One region of the Nocardiopsis sp. NPDC007018 genome, then DNA from elsewhere that is predicted to be linked to it. Evidence: predicted binding sites of a transcription regulator. Region 1 holds the regulator's gene; the other holds the start of a gene.

Region 1 (7,486 bases):
GCCATGCGGTGGAAGAGGTCCCGGGCGTCGACGGTGGCGATGACCTCGCCGGTGGTGCGGGAGGTCAGGCCGAACTCGGAGCCGGTCTCCACGGCGCGCATGAAGGCGTCCGTCACCCGCACGGAGTTGTTGGCGTTCTGGTACTGGACGCTGAACATGTCGTCGCCGCCCAGGTCGACGTCGAAGCCCGCGTCGCGCAGGGCGCGGATCTTGTGCTCCTCGCGGGCCTTGGTCTCGACGAACTCCTCGATGTCGGGGTGGTCCACGTCGAGCACCACCATCTTGGCCGCCCGCCGGGTGGCGCCGCCGGACTTGATGGTCCCGGCGGAGGCGTCGGCGCCCCTCATGAACGAGACCGGGCCCGAGGCGGAACCGCCGGAGGACAGGAGCTCCTTGCTGGAACGGATGCGCGACAGGTTCACTCCGGCACCGGAGCCGCCCTTGAAGATCAGCCCCTCCTCCTTGTACCAGTCCAGGATCGACTCCATGGTGTCGTCCACGGACAGGATGAAGCAGGCGGAGACCTGGGCCTTCGAGGTGGTTCCGACGTTGAACCAGACCGGGGAGTTGAAGCTGAACAGCTGGTGGGCCAGGGCGTACTTGAGCTCGTGGTCGAAGACCTCGGCGTCCTTGTCGGTGGCGAAGTAGCCGTGGGAGCGGCCGGTCTCGGTGTAGACGCCCACGACGCGGTCGATGAGCTGCTTGAGGCTCCACTCGCGTTCGGGGGTGCCCACGGTGCCCCGGAAGTACTTGCTCGCGACGATCTGGGTGGCGTTCACGGACCAGCTGGCGGGGAACTCGACGCCGCGCTGCTCGAAGTTGACGGACCCGTCGCGCCAGTTGGTGATGACGACGTCGCGGAGTTCCCACTCCAGGGTGTCGTACGGGTGGACGCCCTCGGTGGTGTTGAACCGGTCGATCGTCAGCCCCCCGGCCGCGCGCCCCGTCGTACCGCTGCTCTTGCGTGCCATGGCGGTGTCTCCCCCCGAAGGTCATGCGCGGACCCGGCGTTGACCGCGCGGACGTCTCATGTGTGTTCGGGGTGGCGCGGAGGGCGCGGCGTTCGCCGTGCTCCCGCCCACCTCGCGGTGGCCGTACCGGCGCGGCCCGTGCTACCCGGTGGTGTCGACCACGGGCTCCCCCTCGCGGTCCTGTCGCAGGCTGGCGATCTCGGCCTCGAAGTCGGCGAGGCTCTCGAACCCACGGTAGACGCTGGCGAAGTGCAGGTAGGCGACCTCGTCCAGGTCGCGCATGGGGCCCAGGATGGCCAGGCCGATCTCGTGCGCGGGCACCTCGGCCACTCCCCGGCCGCGGATCTCCTCCTCGACCTGCTGGCCGAGTTTGGCGAGGGCGTCCTCGGACACGGGGCGGCCCTGGCAGGCGCGGCGCACTCCGGCGATGATCTTGGTGCGGCTGAAGGGTTCGGTCACCCCGGAGCGCTTGGCCACCATCAGCAGGACGGTCTCCTGGGTGGTGAAGCGGCGCTCGCAGACGGGGCAGGTCCGTCTGCGGCGGATGGCCGCGCCGTCGTCTGTGGACCTGCTGTCGATCACCCTGGTGTCCGGATGACGGCAGAACGGACAGTGCATCCCGGTTCACCTGGCTTTCTCTACCCGACCAACAACCCTAGGCTTCTACTTAACCACAACTTGTTGACCACAGCCCCCATGCCAACACCAGATGTTGTGGTCGAACCTAGGTGTTGAGACGGACGCCCGCAACCCTGGCACCGGCGTGTCCCCAATCCCGGGACAGGGGGCGCCGAAGCACACGGTTCGGGGAGGTGGAAACGGGGATGTGCGGCCCTGGGAGCCGTTTCCCAGGATAAGGGGGCGCGGGCGCGCGGCCCGCCGGACGCCACACCGTGACGCGTCCGAATTCCCCCGCGCCCGTCCGGCGCGCGACGCGGACGCGGCGACGCGAGACGAACCCCATACGGAGGTCGCGCATTCGGACGACAACGGCCCCCCTCGTGTCCGCGCATATGTGCGACCCGGAAAATCGGCGCGCGAAAACACAATGGGAAATCGCCGGGACCCGTCCACGGCTTCTCGAACGCTTGTTTGATATCACCGTGTGCAACGACTAAAGTTGACCTTGATTTCACACCGGCTTCGCCGTCCGGTCCGCGTGGCCCGTGACCGGCCGCACACGCGGGCCCTGACCGAACCGAACACCGAGGAGGCCCGGCCGTGCCGGAGGACAAGCCCGGAGCCGTCGGCTCAGGACCCACCACCGTTCTTTCGCCCGTGGGCGACCCGGGCGCGTCCGCGCCCGACACCCCCAGACTCACCGCACGCCAGCAGAGCGTCCTCAACTGCATCCAGAAGTACGTCCGCGAGCGGGGGTACCCGCCGTCCATCCGGGAGATCGGCGACACGGTCGGCCTGTCCAGCCCCTCCAGCGTGGCGCATCAGCTCAAGGTGCTCCAGCGCAAGGGGTACCTGCACCGGGACCAGAACCGGCCGCGCGCCGTGGAGCTGCGCACCCCCGGCCGCGGGGCCTCCCAGACCCTCACCCAGGAGGAGCTCACCGCCGACTCCACCCGCGCGGCGTCCGTCCCGCTGGTCGGCCGGATCGCCGCCGGCGGCCCGATCCTGGCCGAGGAGGCGGTCGAGGACGTCCTGGCGCTCCCCCGGCAGCTGGTCGGTGAGGGGCGCCTGTTCATGCTCACCGTGGTCGGCGACTCCATGATCGACGCCGCGATCACCGACGGCGACCTGGTCGTGGTGCGCCAGCAGCAGACCGCCGAGAACGGCGACATCGTCGCGGCGCTGCTCGACGACGAGGCGACCGTCAAGGTGCTGCGCCGGGAGCCGGACGGGCACGTGTGGCTGATGCCGCGCAACGACGCCTACGAGCCCATCCAGGGCGACCAGGCCACCATCCTCGGCAAGGTCGTCACGGTCATGCGCCGCGTCTGAGCTACTGGTCCCGGAGCCGGGGGCGCGGGGCGGGCCGCTACGCTGAGGGCGTGTCGACACCTGCCTGCGCTCCCGTTCCTCCCGCCCCGCACCGGCTCCGGGCCGCCCTGGCCGCCTCCGTGGCCGCCGCGGTCCTGATGGTCAGCGCGTGCGCGCCCGACGACGGCGCCGACCCGGTGCTGCCCGGCGCCCCCGGGCGGGAACGCGAGGTCTCCTTCGAGGGCGGCGGCTTCACGGTGCCCGGAACCTTCACCGCGCCCGCCGACACCGGCGGCACCGTCCCCGGGGTACTCATCATCTCGGGCAGCGGCCCCACCGACCGCGACGGCAACGGCAGTGTGCGCCCCGACGCCGACACCAACCTCAACCTCGCCCGCGTGCTGACCAGCGCCGGGGCGGCGTCCCTGCGCTACGACAAGTTCGGCAGCGCCGACCCGGACCGGATGAGCGAGGCCGAGGAGGAGGCCCTCGACCAACCGGTGGACCCGCTGGTCTTCGACCGGCAGATGGCCGCCGCCTACGCCGAGCTGGTCGCCCAGCCCGAGGTGGACCCCGAGCGCACCCTCGTCCTGGGGCACAGCGAGGGGGCCCTGTTCGCACTGCGCGCCCATGAGGTCCTCGACGCGGAACCCGCCCTGGTACTGGCCGCCCCGCCGGGTACGCGCATGCTCGACCTGATCGACCGGCAGGTCTCCGAGCAGGTGCGCGTCGCCGAGGCCCAGGGCGGCATCGACGAGGCGGGCGCCGCGCGGATGCTGTCCGACCTGCGGGCGGGGCGGGCCTCGGTCCGCTCCGGCCGCGCCCTGCCCGAGACCGACGCCACCGGCCTGTTCGACGAGAACGGCGCCGACTACCTGGCCTGGATCGACGCCTTCGACCCGGTGGAGCTGGCCGAGGACCTGCCCGAGAACACCCCGGTGCTGGTCCTGTGGGGCGAGCGGGACGCGCAGGTGAACCAGGAGGAGGTCGACCGGCTCATGACCGGTCTGCCCGGCGCCGAGCGGGTGGACCTGGCCGGGGCCGACCACATCCTGCGGGAGTACGACGACTCCCCCGGGGCCGTCGCACCCGACGCGGACCGCGCGTTCTCCCCCGACGTGGCCCCGGCGCTGGAGCGCTTCCTCGACGGCCTCTGGTAACGGGGCGGAGCCGCCCTAGTCGTCCTCGGGGGCGGGCAGCTGGTCCACGACGGAGCGGGCGAGGAGCTGGGCCCTCTCCTGCGCCGTCGCGCCGTCCAGGGAGTCGAGTGCGTCGTAGTCGGTGGCGGCGGTGTAGCAGGACTCCAGGTACAGGTTGGAGACCCGCACCCCCACGCAGCCCACCTCGAAGGCGCCCTCCTCCACCCAGGTGAGGGCCTCGTCTCCGAGACCGTCGACCGGGCTGGCGTCGTTGCCGTCCGCCGTGGCGCGCAGGGTGTCGGCGGCGGTGTCCTCGCCTCCCTCGACGGGGGCCGCGACCAGGACGAGGGTGGCGGCGGAGGGCACGGAGCCGCCGGTGCCCTCGGGCGTGGCCCAGCGGCACTGCCATCCGGTGCCGAACGCGTCCTGGGCGGTGCCCACGGTCTCCTCGAGCTCGTTCTCGTAATCGGGCACCAGATCGGCGAGGGTATCGGTCTCCCCAACCCCGCACTCGGGGGCCGCCTCGAACTCTCCGCGTTCCACGCGGTCGCCGAGCAGGTACCAGGCGAGCCAGCCCGCCAGGGCGAGGACGGCCGCGACGAGCACGACCAGCAGGGTGACGGCCAGCGCCCGGCTCTGCGGCGGGGTGGCCCCGGGGTCCTCGCGGGGACCGGAGACGGGCGGGGGGCCGGGGTGCGGGGAACTCACAGGACCTCCCCCAGCTGTTCGGCGAAGCCCACCACGGTCTCTCGGGCACGGTCGAAGGGCACGGGATCGTCCTCCTCCACCGCGCTGTAGGACACGCGGACCAGGAGGTTGTCGTGGTGGAAGGCGAGTTCGGCGGTGCCGGGGACCTGACCGCGCCAGACCTCGGCCCGGCCTCCGGAGCCCAGCTCCACCGGCCGACCGCGCTGCGGGACCACGTCCTCCTGGGCGCGGGCCGCGGCCTCGTCACCGGTGACGACGGGTTCGGCCGAGGCGTCGGTGAAGCGCGCCGACAGGTCCACCCGCAGCACACCCTGGGGGTCGGTGTCGAGCCCGGCGGTGGTCCACACGCACGCCGTGCCCTCTCCACCCGCCACGGGACCCCCGGTGTCGGTCTCCAGGACCGCGCCGGGCAGTGCCCGGGCGACGGCGTCCTCGGGGACCACCCCGCACGGTGGCGCCGAGGTGTGGGCGTCGCCGCCGTGCGGCTGGTCGGGGTCGTCCCCCGTGAGCCAGAGGCCACCGCCGACCGCGGCGGTGGAGACCACCACGGTGCCCGTCACCACGACAGCCGCCCGTACCCAGGGCCGGGGTCCAGCACCCGTCGCAGAGCCCACCGGCCACCGCCTCCCCATCAGTTGTCACACCCAAGGTAGAGGGCGGTGGTCGCGGCCGCGACCACCGCCCCGCACGACGGATCAGCCGACGACGATGTTCACCAGCTTGGGCGCGCGGACGATGACCTTGCGCACGGTCTTGTCCCCGATGAAGCCCTGGGCCTTCTCCGAGGCCAGGGCCAGCCGCTCGAGCTCGGCGGGGTCGATGTCGGGAGAGACCGACAGCTTGTCCCGGACCTTGCTCTGGACCTGCACCACGCAGGTGACGGACTCCTGGACCAGCAGGGCCGGGTCGGCCTCGGGCCAGTTGCCGACCGCGACCGAACCGGTGCGGCCGAGCTTCTCCCAGCCCTCCTCGCCGATGTAGGGCGCGAAGAGGGACAGGGCGACGGCCACGAACTCGGCGGCCTCGCGGACGGCCGGGTCGGCGGCGCCGGGGCCGGAGTCGATCGCCTTGCGGGCGGCCGAGACCAGTTCCATGCAGCGCGCGATGGCGACGTTGAAGCGCTTGTCCTCGACCAGGGCGGTGACCTGGTCGATGGTGCGGTGGGTGAAGCGGCGCAGATCGGTGTCGCCCCGGGCGGGGTCGGCACTCGGGGCGCTGCCCGCGCCCGCCTCGCTCATCACCCGGTAGGCGCGGTTGAGGAACTTCTGGGCGGCCACGACGGACACGTCAGCCCAGTCCACGTCCTCCTCGGGCGGGGAGGCGAACAGCATGGTGAGCCGGACCGCGTCGACACCGTAGGCGTCGATCTCCCTGCCCAGGTCCACGCCGTTGCCCAGTGACTTCGACATCGCCCGGCCCTCGTTGATGACCTGGCCCTGGTTGGTGAGCCGCCGGAAGGGCTCGGTGAAGCCGACCATGCCCATGTCGTACAGGACCTTGGTGAAGAAGCGCGCGTACATCAGGTGCAGCGTCGCGTGCTCCTTACCGCCGATGTAGTGGTCGACGGGCCCCCACTTGTTCACCTCGTCGGTGTCGAAGGGGGCGGTGTCCAGGTGCGAGGAGACATAGCGCAGGAAGTACCAGGACGAGTCCACGAAGGTGTCCATGGTGTCGGTGTCCCGCTCGGCCGGACCGCCGCAGGACGGGCAGTCCACGTGCAGCCACTCCTTGGCGGCGGCCAGCGGCGAGATGCCCTTGGGCGCCAGCTCGGCGCCCTGGAGGTCGGGCAGGGTGACCGGCAGCTGCTCGTCGGGGACGGCGACCTCGCCGCAGGACGGGCAGTGGATGATCGGGATCGGGGTGCCCCAGTAGCGCTGGCGGGACAGCAGCCAGTCGCGCAGGCGGTAGTTGACCGTGGCGTCTCCGGTGCCGCGCTCGCGCAGGATACCGATGATGCGCTCGATGGCGTCGGTCTTGCTGAGGCCGTCCAGCGGACCGGAGTCACGCAGGAGGCCCTCGCCCGCGGTGGCCACCCCGGTCTCGGACGGGTCGGCCTCGCCGGTCTCGACGACCACCCGCACGGGCAGGTCGAAGGCCAGGGCGAAGTCGAGGTCGCGCTGGTCGTGGGCGGGCACCGCCATGATGGCGCCGTGGCCGTACCCGGCGAGCACGTAGTCGGCGGCCCAGACGGGCATGCGCTCGCCGTTGACCGGGTTGATCGCGTAGCGGCCCAGGAACACGCCGGTCTTGGGGCGCTCGGTGGTCTGGCGCTCGATGTCGGAGAGCTTGGCGACGTCGGACCGGTAGTTCTCGAACGCCTCGCGCCGCTCGGGCGCGCACAGCTCCTCGGCCAGGTCGGCGTCGGCGGCGACCACGAAGAAGGTGGCCCCGTACAGGGTGTCGGGCCGGGTCGTGTAGACGGTGACCGGCTCGTCGCGGCCCTCGATCTCGAAGTGCACGTCGGCACCGGTGGAGCGGCCGATCCAGTTACGCTGCATGGCCAGGATCTCGTCGGGCCAGCGCCCGTTGTCGAGCTGGTCCATGTCGTCCAGCAGCCGCTGGGCGTAGTCGGTGATCTTGAAGTACCACTGGTTGAGGGCGCGGCGCTCGACCTCGGAGCCGCAGCGCTCGCACCGGCCCTGCACGACCTGCTCGTTGGCGAGCACGGTCTGGTCCTGCGGGCACCAGTTGACCAGGCCGTCCTTGCGGTAGGCCAGCCCGCGCTCGAAGAAGCGG
Region 2 (7,486 bases), on a different contig from region 1:
CCTCACCTGCGCCTGAATTCCACTACGAATCGTAGTAGGTCGGGTCGGGTGCCCCGCACCGGCCCCGGGGCACGGGGAGAGCGACGTGCGGCCGACCGCGCCCACCCGTGGTGCCACGGAGCGTCCGAACGTGCGAGGCCACCCGCTCCCCCGTCCGGGAGGGAGCGAGCGGCCGTGCCCGAGCCGTCAGCCCTGCGGCGTGTGCGGCGGGTACTCGCCCTGATCCCGGGGCGGGTACGCGTCGGGCTCGTGCGGGGGCGGGTAGGCGCCGTGACCGGGATGCGGCTGACCGTGGGCGTCCGTGCCCGGATACGGCTGACCGTAGGGCGCTGCGCCGGGCGGCACCGGCGAGTGGTCACCCGGGGCCGGGGGCGGGTAGGCGCCCTGCGGCGGCTGCCCGCCGGGAGCGCCGGGCGGCGGCGCGTGGTGGCCGGGCGCGCCGTAGGCCGGAGGCTGGCCGTAGGGCTGGGGCTGACCGTACGGCTGCTGCGGCCCGTAGGGGTGGGGCTGCGGGTACGGCTGGGCGTGCGCCTGCTGCGGAGCGGTCTGTTCGCGCCCGGGCTCCTCGTGGCCCTCCGGCCAGAAGATCGCGGTCGCCTCCGCCTTGAGGATGACGGCCGGTGAACCACCGAACTGGGCCACCCGGACGCGCACCCTGCGCCCCGGCTCCAGGTAGTCCTTCCACGTGTAGGTGAAGTGCGCCCTGCCGTTCGCGTGCACCGGGCTGTCGATCGGCCGCTCCCGAGCCACGACCCACTCGTCCTCGGCCCTGACGTACTCGCTGGCGCGCAACTGCACCTCGGCGCCGGGGTCGACCCCTTCGATGACCACGCCGACGGTCAGGTCGTAGAGCGCTCCCTGGGGCTCGTGCTGGCCCACCAGAGCGAAGAACTTGCCCTCCTCGCCCCGGTCGTCGACGTCGAACCTGAGACTGCGCCAGTCACCCGGGGGGAGCTTCTGCTGCTGGGTCTTCTTGAACGTGCGGTGAAGAGGCACATCGCCCTCTCGTACTCGTGAGAACGCGGCGGCGAAGCGGGTCCGGCCCCGAAGGACCGGCCGCCACACGCGGCTCGGGGGACACTCTGTTCTCAGCGGGTTGAGGCCATTGAAGCGCCCCCGGGCGCCGGAGGGGAAGGTCCGCGCGACGACTGGCCGACTGCGGTCACGCCGTGAACTCCAGACAGAACGGGTGCCCGGCGGGGTCGGCGTACACCCGGTACAGGTTGTCGGGGCGCTCCTCGGACACCGCCAGCAGACGGGCGCCCAGCGCCGTGACCCGCTCGTGGGCGACACCGATGTCCTCCACCCGGATCTCGAAGTGCATCTGCTGGGGGCGATCGGGGTCCGGCCAGTCCGGAGCCCGGTGGTCCTCCACCCGCTGGAAGTCGATCACGGGCCGGGTCCCGTCACCGATCCCCGCCCAGTCGTGGTCGCGTCGGGTCACGGGCATGCCCAACAGCTCCGAGTAGAAGTCGGCCAGCGCCCCGGGGTCGGGGCAGTCGAGAGTCACAGCGCGCAGTCGTCCGATCATGGTGGCCAGCCTGCCGGAGAACCCGCGCCCGGGAAAGGCCCCCGGGAGACGGCGCGGCGCCCGCACGGAGGCCGTGCGGGCGCCGGGCGCGCGGGTGGTCGGGACGGGCTCAGAGCATCTTGGCGAGGAACCGCCCGGTGTAGGACTCCGCGACCGCGGCGACCTCCTCCGGGGTGCCCTCGGCCACGAGCGTGCCACCGCCGGAACCGCCCTCGGGTCCCATGTCGATGACGTGGTCGGCCGTCTTGATCACGTCGAGGTTGTGCTCGATGACGATCACCGTGTTACCGGTGTCGGTCAGCCGGTTGAGGACCCCCAGCAGCTTGCGGATGTCCTCGAAGTGCAGGCCCGTGGTGGGCTCGTCGAGCACGTACACCGTCCGACCGGTGGACCGGCGCTGGAGCTCGGCGGCGAGCTTCACGCGCTGGGCCTCGCCGCCGGAGAGCGTCGTGGCGGGCTGGCCCAGGCGCACGTAGCCCAGACCGACGTCGGCCAGCGTCTGGAGGTGGCGGCGGATCGCGTTGACCGGCTCGAAGAACTCCAGGGCCTCCGAGATCGGCATGTCCAGTACCTCGGCGATGTTCTTGCCCTTGTACTTCACCTGGAGGGTCTCCCGGTTGTACCGGGCTCCGTGGCAGACCTCGCAGGGAACGTACACGTCAGGCAGGAACTGCATCTCGATCCGGAGCGTGCCGTCACCGGAGCAGGCCTCGCAGCGGCCGCCCTTGACGTTGAACGAGAACCGGCCCGGCTGGTAGCCGCGCGTCTTGGCGTCGGTGGTCTGCGCGAACAGCTTGCGTACGTGGTCGAAGACGCCGGAGTAGGTGGCCGGGTTGGAGCGCGGCGTGCGGCCGATCGGGCTCTGGTCGACGTGCACCACCTTGTCGACCTTGTTCATTCCGTTCACCCGCAGGTGACGGCCGGGCACGTCGCGCGCCCCGTTGAGCTCCTTGGCCAGGGCCTTGTACAGGATCTCGTTGACCAGCGTGGACTTGCCGGAGCCGGACACGCCGGTGACCGCGGTGAACACGCCCAGCGGGAAGGACACGTCGATCCCGTGCAGGTTGTTCTCCCGGGCGCCCCGGACCACCAGCTCGTGCCCCCTGGTCAGCGGACGCCGCTCGGCGGGCAGCTCGATCGCGCGCCGCCCGGCCAGGTAGTCGCCGGTCAACGAGTCGGCCGAGGTGAGCAGTTCGTCCACGATGCCCGAGACCACGACGTGACCGCCGTGCTCGCCCGCGCCGGGACCGATGTCCACGACCCAGTCGGCGGCGCGGATGGTGTCCTCGTCGTGCTCGACCACGATGAGGGTGTTGCCGATGTCGCGCAGCCGCTGGAGGGTCTCCAACAGCCGGGCGTTGTCGCGCTGGTGCAGGCCGATGGAGGGCTCGTCCAGGACGTAGAGCACGCCCACCAGGCCGGAGCCGATCTGGGTAGCCAGCCGGATGCGCTGGGCCTCGCCGCCGGAGAGCGATCCGGAGGAGCGGGCCAGGCTCAGGTAGTCCAGACCCACGTCGAGCAGGAACCCGAGCCGGGCGTTGATCTCCTTGAGCACCTGCGCGGCGATCACCATGTCGCGGTCGGAGAGCCGCAGCCCGGCCAGGAAGGCGGCGCTCTCGCCGAGTGCCATCGAGGCCACCTCGGCGATGGACTTGCCGCCCACCGTCACCGCGAGGACGACCGGCTTGAGCCGGGTGCCGTCACACGTGGGGCAGGGCACCGAGCGCATGTAGCCCTCGAGGCGCTCGCGGGTGTGGTCGCTCTCCACCTCGGAGTGGCGGCGCTTCACCCAGGGCACCACGCCCTCGAACTCGGTGTAGTAGGAGCGGCTGCGCCCGTACCGGTTGCGGTAGCTGACGTGGACCTGGGTGTCGTGGCCCTCCAGGATCGCCTTGCGGGCCCGGCGCGGCAGACGTTCCCAGGAGGTGTCGGTGTCGAAGCCCACCGCCTCGCCCAGCGCCTTGAGGATGCGTTCCCAGTAGCCGCCGTTGGGCCCGCCCGACCACGGGGCGATGGCGCCCTCGGCCAGGGTCTTCTCCGGGTCGGGGACCAGCAGGTCCGCGTCGACCTCCATCCGGGTGCCCAGGCCGGAGCAGTCCGGGCAGGCGCCGTAGGGCGCGTTGAAGGAGAAGGAGCGCGGTTCGAGCTGCTCGAAGGAGAGGTCGTCGTAGGGGCAGTAGAGGTGCTCGGAGAAGACCTTCTCGCGCTCGGGGTCGTCGGACTCCAGGTCCACGAAGTCCAGGACGATGGTGCCCCCGGCCAGCTTGAGCGCGGTCTCGACCGAGTCGGTGAGCCGCCCGTTCGCGCCGGGCTTGACGGCGAGACGGTCCACGACCACGGCGATGTCGTGCTTGTCGTAGCGGCCCAGCTTGGGGGCCTCGTCCAACCGGACCGCCTGGCCGTCGACGACGGCGCGCGTGTAGCCCTTGGACTGCAGGTCCTTGAAGAGTTCGACGTACTCGCCCTTGCGGCCGCGCACGACCGGGGCCAGCACCTGGAAGCGCGTGCCCTCGGTCATCTCCATGACCCGGTCGACGATCTGCTGCGGCGTCTGCCGGGCGATCTCGCGGTGGCACTCCGGACAGTGCGGAACGCCCACGCGGGCCCAGAGCAGGCGCAGGTAGTCGTAGACCTCGGTGATGGTGCCGACGGTGGAGCGCGGGTTGCGGCTGGTCGACTTCTGGTCGATGGAGACCGCCGGGGACAGGCCCTCGATGAAGTCGACGTCGGGCTTGTCCATCTGCCCCAGGAACTGCCGCGCGTACGCCGAGAGGGACTCGACGTAGCGGCGCTGGCCCTCGGCGAAGATCGTGTCGAAGGCGAGTGAGGACTTGCCCGAACCGGACAGGCCGGTGAACACGATCATCGCGTCCCGGGGCAGGTCCAGCGACACGTCCTTGAGGTTGTGCTCCCGTGCTCCACGGACCACGAGTTGTTCGACCATCGAGTGAGACATCCTTCGGCTCTGACGCACAGGACGCTGACCACGTCACATGACGTCGGTGGACCCGTGTATGGCTTCGCGTTGAGGCGGTCGCGGGCCCCTCGGGGGCCGCCGCTGACCCGGAACCGGGCCGCTCAGGGGATGTCGGGGAGCGCGTGTCCCCCCGTCTCCGTCAACACTAACGATCACCCGGGGCGGTTTCTTCCGGCACGCGAAAATGGCGGTGCCCCGACGCGTGAGCGCCGGGACACCACCACTATAGGCGAACAACCGTTCGAATCGGAGGGGTTTCCCGGGTCGGTGCCCTCGGGGCGCCACAACGTCCGGGAACGGGGTGGTTCGGGATCAGGGGCGGTCGACCTTGGTGTCCCGGTCCCCGTCCACGGCCTCGGCCGCCTGCCTGCGCTGGTCCACACCGGACTTGACCAGGCTGCCGATGATGGTGACGGTCATGATGCCCAGGATGACGGTGAGCGAGGTGCCGATACCGATGTCGATCACGTGCACGCCGTTCTCGTGCAGCGCGTGCAGGATCATCTTCACGCCGATGAACACCATGATCGCCGACAGACCCCAGCTGATGTAGGCGAGGCGGTCCATCAGACCGGCCAGCAGGAAGTACAGCTGGCGCAGACCCATCAGGGCGAAGGCGTTGGCGGTGAAGACGATGTAGGCGTCCTGCGTCAGGCCGAAGATGGCCGGGATGGAGTCGACGGCGAAGACGAGGTCGATGACGCCGATGGCGACGATCACCAGCAGCATCGGGGTCACGTGGCGGCGGCCGTCGAGCTTCACGGTCAGCTTGGCGCCGTGGTAGTCCTTGGTCACCGGCCAGAACCGCTTGACCAGCCGCACGACCGGGGTCTGGGTGAAGTCCTTGTCCTCGTCGTCACCCTTGACGTGGTCGCGGACGATCTTGTAGCCGGTGTAGATGAGGAAGACGCCGAAGAGGTAGAAGACCTCGCTCCAGGCGTTGATGACCTGCGCGCCCAGCACGATGAAGATGCCGCGCATGACGATCGCGATGACGATGCCGACGAGCAGGACCTCGTGCTGGTACTTCTTCGGAACCGCGAACGCGGTCATCAGAAGGTAGAACACGAAGAGGTTGTCGATGCTCAGGCTCTTCTCGGTGACGAACCCGGCGAAGTACTCGGCGCCCGAGGTGGGGCTGCCGAAGTACATGACCCCGAGGCCGAACACGATGGCGATGCCGATGTAGAAGACGGCCCACCAGGACGCCTGCTTGATCCCGAACTCCTTGGGACCCTTGGTCTTGCTCCACGGGTGGTCGACGATCACCAGGTCCAGGGCCAGGATCAGGACCATGGCCGCGATGGTGGCGGCCCACACCCACAGGGGAACGTTCACAGAAGGATTCTCCTCCGGTTGGTGCGCGCGAGCGTTTTGCACGCACGGCGAATAACCGGAGGTCTCTCCCGCTCACGCCCGGAGGACGCGAACCGACGGAACCGGGAGCACGCCGTTGTACTCCGTGATGACGGCACCGCCGCGACAGGGATACTCCCCTCACGTGGTGAAGCAGGCGCGTAGAGCGCACCGTCCAAGCGTACGCCATCCGAGCCGGTCCCCAGCATGCCATCGAAGATCTCTCCGGGGAAGTCACCCGCACGGGGTGTTCGCCGTTGCGCGCGGACACCCCGCCCGCACCCGGGGGCCACTCCCGCCGTCGGCCCTCACCACCGCGCGACCGACTTGTACACCGAACAAGCGGCCTCGACCGCGTCCTCCTCCGAGGGCAGCCGCCGGGCCGCCTCCCTGGAGCGGGCCCGCAGGTCGGCGGCGAGGTCCGGATCGTCCAGCACCCGACCGACCGCGGCGGCGAACGCCGCCGGATCGCCGGGCGGCACCATGAGCACCGTCCCCGAGTAGAGGTCGGGGATGCCTCCCACCCGGGTGGAGACCACCGGGAGACCCGCGCGCAGGGCCTCCATGATGACCAGGGAGGGACCCTCCCACTGGCTGGTGAGGCAGAAGACGTCCGCCGCCGCCAGAAGGTCCGCGACGTCGTCGCGGTGCCCCAGCATGCGTACGTCCACACGCATCCCGGCGGCTGTGTCGTGCAGCTCCCCCCACAGCGGGCCGTCCCCGGCGATCGCCACCACCGGTTCGGGCACCCGGTCCGCGATCGCCGGGGCGGCCGACAGCAGGGTGTCCAGGCCCTTCTGCTCGGCGAGCCGGGCCACCGTCAGCAACAGCGGACGGCCGGGTTCCACCGCGAGGTCGGCGCGGGTCTCCTTCCTCCCCCTCGCCGGTCTTCCCGTCTTGGGCGCGGCCACCACCGCCATCCGCGCGTCCTTCGCCCCCGCCGCCGTGAGCCTGCGCACGAGGTCGCCGGAGACGCCCAGGACCACCTCGGCGCGGCGGGCCACGATGCGTTCCAGGACCGGGTAGACCGCCCCCATGACCCCCTCGACCACCGGCGGGGCGTTGTGCGCGGTGACCACCAGCGGCCGCGCCCCCGCCAGCGCGCACAGCGCTCCGGCCCGCAGCCCGTGCGCGTGCACCACGTCCGCGCCCCGCAGCAGCGAGCGCAGCCGCAGCACCGCGCCGGGGTCCCCGGCGGAGGGGGCCGGTCCGATCCCCACCGGCGAGAAGCGCATGCCCAGCGCCGAGAACCCGAAGTCCCGGTCTGCCGAGGGCGGTCCGACCACCGCGACCCGGAACCCGCGGGCGACCAGCCCCTCCCCCAGCGAGCGCACGTGGCGGCCCACGCCGCCGCTGACCGTCCCCACGACCAACGCGATCCTGCCGTTCACCGCGTTCCCCTCCCTCGTTCGCGAACGTTCCGAGCACGGTCCGCCACCGTGCGCAGCGCGGAACGGTCCACCAGGACCGCGACCGCGCCGAAGACCACCATCGCCGCGCCCCCCGCCGTGACGGCCACCAGCACCGTCACGCCGACCCCTTCGCCCAGGGCCCGCTCCAGGGACGCCGACACCCACCTGCCGCACGCCCCGCCGAGGGCTCCGGCGACCAGGGCCGCGACC

Evidence for each region. The regulator LexA, encoded in region 1, represses DNA repair genes until DNA is damaged. The targets are predictions, from matches to a motif close to TCGAACANNTGTTCGA.
Region 2: uvrA (excinuclease ABC subunit UvrA) is a predicted target of LexA. The motif match lies at 4,738-4,753, and genes of this name have one in related genera.

What each region holds. Positions count from the first base shown of each region.
Region 1 is NZ_JBEYHA010000012.1:11,100-18,585, reverse strand. Features, by position in the region: gene ABZ635_RS09020 (vitamin B12-dependent ribonucleotide reductase) at 1-971, opposite strand, end outside; gene nrdR (transcriptional regulator NrdR) at 1,113-1,589, opposite strand; gene lexA (transcriptional repressor LexA) at 2,250-2,924, shown strand; gene ABZ635_RS09005 (alpha/beta fold hydrolase) at 3,062-4,063, shown strand; gene ABZ635_RS09000 (hypothetical protein) at 4,079-4,750, opposite strand; gene ABZ635_RS08995 (hypothetical protein) at 4,747-5,382, opposite strand; gene leuS (leucine--tRNA ligase) at 5,446-7,486, opposite strand, start outside.
Region 2 is NZ_JBEYHA010000021.1:13,102-20,587, reverse strand. Features, by position in the region: gene ABZ635_RS14100 (hypothetical protein) at 187-996, opposite strand; gene ABZ635_RS14095 (VOC family protein) at 1,163-1,531, opposite strand; gene uvrA (excinuclease ABC subunit UvrA) at 1,641-4,475, opposite strand; gene ABZ635_RS14085 (TerC family protein) at 4,821-5,846, opposite strand; gene ABZ635_RS14080 (glycosyltransferase family 4 protein) at 6,173-7,255, opposite strand; gene ABZ635_RS14075 (lipid II flippase MurJ) at 7,252-7,486, opposite strand, start outside.